DNA from 2 places in the Variovorax sp. PvP013 genome. Region 2 is predicted to be linked to the other one. Evidence: predicted binding sites of a transcription regulator. Region 2 holds the regulator's gene; the other holds the start of a gene.
What was found. The regulator HrcA, encoded in region 2, represses chaperone genes, less so after heat shock. The targets are predictions, from matches to a motif close to TTAGCACTCNNNNNNNNNGAGTGCTAA.

Region 1 (3,406 bases), 160 kb from region 2:
CGAGCATGTCGCCGTAGCTGTCGTTGGCGGCGTTGAAGCCGTAGTTGCCCTTGCCGGCCAGGACCGCGTTCACCACCACCGAGGCTTCGCCGCCGGCGTTGTTGACGATCTCGCGCAGGGGCGCCTCGACGGCCTTCATCACCAGCTTGATGCCGGCGTCCTGGTCGGCGTTGTCGCCCTTGACCGAGTCGCCCACGGCCTGCTTGGCACGCAGCAGGGCCACGCCGCCACCGGCGACCACGCCTTCTTCCACCGCGGCGCGCGTGGCGTGCAGGGCGTCTTCGACGCGGGCCTTCTTTTCCTTCATCTCGACTTCGGTGGCGGCACCAACCTTGATGACGGCCACGCCGCCGGCCAGCTTGGCCACGCGTTCCTGCAGCTTCTCGCGGTCGTAGTCGCTCGAGGCTTCCTCGATCTGGACACGCACCTGCTTGACGCGGGCTTCGATGTCGTTGGCGGCGCCGGCGCCGTCGATGATGATCGTGTTTTCCTTGCCCACTTCGATGCGCTGCGCCGAGCCGAGGTCGGCCAGGGTGACCTTCTCCAGCGTCAGGCCGACTTCCTCGGCGATGACCTTGCCGCCCGTCAGGATGGCGATGTCTTCCAGCATGGCCTTGCGGCGGTCGCCGAAGCCCGGTGCCTTGACGGCCACGACCTTCAGGATGCCGCGGATCGTGTTCACGACCAGCGTCGCCAGGGCTTCGCCTTCGACTTCTTCCGCGATGATCAGCAGGGGACGGCCCGACTTCGCGACCTGTTCCAGCGTGGGCAGGAGGTCGCGGATGTTGCTGATCTTCTTGTCGTAGAGCAGCACGAAGGGGTTGTCCAGGATCGCCGACTGCTTTTCCGGGTTGTTGATGAAGTAGGGCGACAGGTAGCCGCGGTCGAACTGCATGCCTTCGACGACGTCGAGCTCGCTGTCCAGGCTCTTGCCGTCCTCGACAGTGATGACGCCTTCCTTGCCGACCTTGTCCATCGCGTCGGCGATGAGCTTGCCGATGGTCTCGTCGCTGTTGGCCGAGATGGAACCGACCTGGGCGATCTCCTTCGACGTGGTCGTCGGCTTGGAAGCCTTCTTCAGCTCCTCGACCAGGGCCGTGACGGCCTTGTCGATGCCGCGCTTGAGGTCCATCGGGTTGATGCCGGCGGCCACGTACTTGAAGCCTTCGCGCACGATGGCCTGGGCCAGCACGGTCGCGGTGGTGGTGCCGTCACCGGCGTTGTCGGAGGTCTTGGAGGCCACTTCCTTCACGAGCTGGGCGCCCATGTTCTGCAGCTTGTCCTTGAGCTCGATCTCCTTGGCCACGGACACGCCGTCCTTGGTCACGGTGGGGGCGCCGAACGAACGCTCGAGCACCACGTTGCGGCCCTTGGGGCCCAGGGTCACCTTGACGGCATTGGCCAGGATGTTCACACCCTCGACCATGCGTGCGCGGGCTTCGCCGCCGAAAACGACGTCTTTTGCTGCCATGTTGATTCTCCGGATTCAGTAATTGGGGGGTAGGAAAGGAAAGCGCTGGAGAAGGAGCCGGTGGCTCACTTCTCGACGACCGCGAACAGGTCGTCTTCCTTCATCACGAGCAGTTCGTCGCCGCCGACCTTGACGGTCTGGCCGCTGTACTTGCCGAACAGGACGCGGTCGCCGACCTTGACGGTCAGGGCCGAGAGTTCGCCCTTGTCGTTGCGCTTGCCCGGGCCGACGGCCAGGACTTCGCCCTGATCGGGCTTCTCGGCGGCGGCGTCGGGGATGACGATGCCGGAGGCGGTCTTGGTTTCGCTGTCAACACGCTTGACGATCACGCGATCGGCCAAAGGACGAAGGTTCATAGCATCTCCTGGATGTGCAATGGATGTGGATTTGTGGGTCCCGGGCGCGTGGCCCGAGACACTGTCGCCTGAAAGCAGCGTTGTTAGCACTCTGCTTCGGTGAGTGCCAATGATAAGGGCATTCATCGCGATTTCAAGGCCGCGACCGCGACGGCGAGCAGGCGAACCCCTACACGCGTCGTCTGGGGCAGATGACTCGCATCGGCCTCGCGGAGTCCAAGGATGATTTTTCGACGGCGGTTTCCATCGCTCGCTCCCAAGGCGCAGCGGCATCCGGAAGCACCGCCTTTCCTGTTGCACCTTCCCTGTCAGGAGACACTCATGGCCACTCAGAACGATCTCTCGCGCGGTACTACCGCCGGCAATGCCGACGACCTGAACCGCGATCCGATCACCGGCGCACCCGGCGCCCATCCCGTGGGCACGGGCGTCGGCGCCACCGGCGGCGCACTGGCCGGCGCGGCGGCGGGCTCGCTCGCCGGTCCGGTCGGCACCGTGGTCGGCCTGGTGGCCGGCGCGGTCGTCGGCGGACTGGGTGGCAAGGCCATCGCCGAGAACGTCAACCCGACGGCCGAGGACGCCTACTGGCGCGAGAGCTACAACCGCGAGACCTATGTGCAGCCGGGCAGCAGCTACGACGACTACGGTCCGGCCTACGAGATGGGCTGGTCGACCCGCGCCTCGCGCGCCGACACCTTCGACGCCGTCGAGCCCTCGCTGGCCGACGAGTGGTCGACCCGCCGCGGCGCCTCGGGCCTCGACTGGGAGCAGGCCCGTCCCGCCACGCGCGCCGCCTGGGAGCGCGCCGACCGCACCTACTTCAGCGGCACCGACCCCACCACCACCGGCACGCTCGGCGCGGGTGCGGGCGCGGCGCTGGGCGCGGCCACGACGACGGCCTTCGGTGCCGGCGACAACTACGAGGCCGCCGTCGCGGGCGAGTCGTTGGCCAACGACGAGGTGGTCGACGTCCTCAACGACCTGATCGAGAACTCGCGCGACGGCGCCGAGGGCTTCAAGGCCAGCGCCGAGCAGGTCGAGACCGCCCGCCTGAAGCAGCTCTTCAGCGAGCGTGCCACCGCCTGCGCCTCGGCCGCGGCCGAACTCGTGCCGCTGGTCACGCAGTACGGCGGCACGCCCGCCGATGGCGGTACCGTCGGCGGTGCGCTGCATCGCGGCTGGGTCAAGGTCAAGGGCGCGGTCGGCGCCGACAGCGAGGTGTCGATCCTGGAGGAGGTCGAGCGCGGCGAGGACGCCTCGCTGGCGCGCTACCGCAAGGCACTGAAGAACCAGCTGCCGGCCGACGTGCGCGCCGTGGTGCAGAAGCAGGCCGACGGCGCCCAGCGCAACCACGATGAGATCAAGGCCCTGCGCGACGCAGCCCGCGCCCGGGGCTGACCGGCGCCGCGCCGGATTCCCGCCAGCGCGCCCGCGAGCCGCTGGACGGGGAGCCGATGCATTGGCATCCATTGCCGCCGAGCCGCCTCCGGGCGGCTTTTTCCATTCCATGCCGCCATGAAAAAAAGAAGCTCCCCGGAATCCGGTCCTTCCGCCACCACCACCGCCATCGCCGCCGCGC
Region 2 (3,406 bases):
GCCGTGCTGGCGCTTGGCGACGGCTGCCAGGGTTGCTCGATGAGCAACGAGGGCGGCAGCTGGTTCGCGAACTGGGGCAACTGGAAGCGCGTCTACCCGGGCGCCCCGGGCCTGGGCAACTACAACTACGCCAAGCTCATCGGCTTCGTCGACCTGCCGGACACCCTGAAGGCCCCGACCGAGATCTCGGCCTCGACCGGCCTGTCGCGCTGGGACTACGAAGCCGTCCGCAGCTTCTGGAACACCGACCTGGACAACCAGAACGTGCGTGCCCGCTACGCCAGCGGCGACCTCTCCAACACCTATGCCCGCGCCGGCATGGCGGTGGTGATCTCCAAGTCCGAGAAGCGTGCCGCCTTCGTCGATCTGCGCCCGCTGTTCGCCTACTACAAGCAGCAGTACTTCACCCAGTCGCAGTCGGGCTTCAGCTCGATGATCGCCAACCGTGGTGAAGGTGCCGGCCAGTGGCCCTACACCTTCGACGCCGCGCCGGCCCAGAAGCCCAGCGTGGTCAAGGTCGTGGACCTGGCCAACCGCCCCACCGCCGTCAAGGTGAGCCTGGAAGCGCCGCACCGCGCCTTCATCGCCACCCAGGAAGGCAAGCTGCGGGTCTTCGACCTGGGCAACGGCTACCTGAACCAGGCCGGTGGCGGATCGCCGTCCGACATCGCCGAGAAGTTCTCGGTCGACGTGGGCCGCAACCCCACCAACATCGGCTACGTGAAGGATCACGCGTCGGGCACCAACTCGCCGATCAAGAGCCTGTATCCCAACACCCCGCAGAAGGAACTCATCGTCACCTCGCGCGGCGACCGCAAGATCCAGTGGGTGCGCTTCGACAGCGGCTTCAATTCCGGTTCGGTGGCCCGCACGTTCCAGGAAAGCCGCGTGATCGACCCGATCGCCACGGAAGACAACGAGAACCACGGCACCGAAAGCTACATCGTGAGCATCGCCGACTATGCCGGCAAGGGCATCCACAACTTCCTCTACGGCCCGATCCTCTGGCACACCAACGATTCGTCGAAGGCCTGCGCTCCGTCCAAGGGCGGCTGCCAGCTCCTCAACGGCGCGCCTTACGAGTACGGCGGCACCTACAAGGTCCCGGGCAAGCCCTTCCACGCCGGACTGGCCAACATCAACTGATGCATGAAGTCGGCCTTCGAGGCCGACACACCATCGCTTCGCGCGGTGACATCGAGCGGGGATGAACGCTCTTGACCGAAACAACGGCACCTTCGAAAGAAGGAGCCGTTTTTTCTTTGGCGCCGGCCATTGGAAAGAGCGGGCCGGCATGCATGGCGAAGGACGGGAATCCTCGGCACAAAGGAAAAAGCCCCGGAACATTGCTGTTCCGGGGCTATCCGTATGGTGCGGCTGGCAGGAATTGAACCCACGACCCCTTGGTTCGTAGCCAAGTACTCTATCCAACTGAGCTACAGCCGCTGAGCTTCAAATTATAGCACGTGAATTTCGCTCTTCTCAAGAAAAATCGAATTTCATTGCATTCGTCGTCTGGTAGGCCGTGTTGGACTTGAACCAACGACCAAAGGATTATGAGTCCTCTGCTCTGACCAGCTGAGCTAACGGCCCCGACGCGCCGCCGATTCTAGTGGCCCGCCAGCCGGTTACTTGCGATGCGTCAGCGCGTTGGTCACCAGGCGCGAGGTGATGTCGACGATCTGGATCATCCGCTCGTAGGGCATGCGCGTCGGACCGATCACGCCCAGCCGGCCGACCACCTCGCCATCGACCTCGTAATTGGCGCTGACGATCGACAGTTCCTCGAACGGCACGACCTGGCTCTCGCCGCCGATGAAGATGCGCACGCCTTCGGCCTTGCTCGACACGTCCAGCAGGCGCACCAGCTGCGCCTTCTGCTCGAAGAGATCGAAGGCACGGCGCAGCTGGCCCATGTCGCTGGAGAAGTCGCTCACGGCCAGCAGGTTGCGCTCACCCGAGATGACGACCTCCCCCTGCGACTCGGTCATCGCATCGGTGCTCGCCTGCACGGCCGCCTGCATGAGCGAGGCGATCTCGCCGCGCAGCTTCTCGACCTCGGACTGCAGCCGGTCGCGCACCTGCTCGATCGACAGGCCCGCGTAATGCATGTTGATGTAGTTAGCCGCCTCCACGAGCTGCGACTGCGTGTGGTTGGTGTCGGGGAAGATGACGCGGTTCTGCACGTCGCCGTCGGGCGCGACGATGATCACCAGCAGCCGCCGGTCGGACAAGCGCACGAACTCGATCTGCTTGAACACCGACGTGCGGCGCGGCGACATCACGACGCCGACGAACTGCGACAGGCTCGACAGCAGGTGCGCCGCGTTGGCGATGACCTTCTGCGGCTGGTCGGCCGCGAGGCGCGGCGTGGCGAGCTGCTCGCGCTGCGCGGTGAGCATGGTGTCGACGAACAGCCGGTAGCCGCGGGCCGTCGGGATGCGTCCGGCGGAGGTGTGCGGGCTGGTGATGAGGCCCAGGCCCTCGAGGTCGGACATCACGTTGCGGATGGTGGCCGGCGAGAGTTCCAGGCCCGAGGCGCGCGAGAGCGTGCGCGAACCCACGGGTTGGCCCTCGGCGATGTAGCGCTCGACGAGTGTCTTGAGAAGCAACTTGGCCCGGTCGTCCAGCATCGCCAGATTTTAGTGTTGTAATTTGACGCATGACCTCGCGTTTCCGGCATGTCGCACTCATCGGCAAATACCAGGCATCGGGCCAGCGGGCCCAGGCGGGCGCCGAGGACGGCGTCATGGAAGGCATCGGCGCCTTCCTCGAATCCCAGGGCTGCGAGGTGGTGGTCGAGCGTTCGACCGCCGAGCACGTCGAGGCCAGCCGCTATGCCTCCCTCACCGCCGAGGAGATCGGCGAACGCTGCGACCTCGGACTGGTGGTGGGCGGCGACGGCACGATGCTGGGCATCGGGCGCCAGCTCGCACCCTACGGCGTGCCGTTGATCGGAATCAACCGCGGCCGGCTCGGCTTCATCACCGACATCGCCCTGGACAGCTACCAGTCGCGTCTCGTGCCCATGCTCGCGGGCGAGTACGAGGAGGATCACCGCAGCCTGATGCACGCCCGCGTCATGCGCGAGGGCGAATGCGTGTTCGACGCGCTGGCCATGAACGACGTGGTGGTCAATCGCGGCGCGACCTCGGGCATGGTCGAACTCCGGGTGTCGGTGGGACGGCATTTCGTCGCCAACCAGCGCGCCGACGGCCTGATCATCGCCTCGCCCACCGGCTCGACCGCCTATGCGCTGTCGGCCGGCGGACCGCTGATGCACCCGTCGATTCCCGGCTGGGTGCTGGTGCCGATCGCGCCGCACACGCTCTCCAACCGGCCGATCCTGCTGCCCGACGCCGACGAGATCACGGTCGAGCTGGTGTCCGGCCGCGGCGCCAGCGCG

Region 1: the regulator HrcA is predicted to act here: its motif matches at 1,911-1,937, upstream of ABID77_RS08910 (co-chaperone GroES).

The regions. Positions count from the first base shown of each region.
Region 1 is NZ_JBNDLF010000002.1:217,695-221,100, reverse strand. It holds gene groL (chaperonin GroEL) at 1-1,471, opposite strand, end outside; gene ABID77_RS08910 (co-chaperone GroES) at 1,537-1,827, opposite strand; gene ABID77_RS08905 (PA2169 family four-helix-bundle protein) at 2,149-3,225, shown strand; gene ABID77_RS08900 (excinuclease ABC subunit A) at 3,343-3,406, shown strand, end outside.
Region 2 is NZ_JBNDLF010000002.1:59,672-63,077, forward strand. It holds gene ABID77_RS08095 (hypothetical protein) at 1-1,146, shown strand, start outside; tRNA gene ABID77_RS08100 (tRNA-Arg) at 1,370-1,446, opposite strand; tRNA gene ABID77_RS08105 (tRNA-Ile) at 1,517-1,593, opposite strand; gene hrcA (heat-inducible transcriptional repressor HrcA) at 1,629-2,633, opposite strand; gene ABID77_RS08115 (NAD kinase) at 2,663-3,406, shown strand, end outside.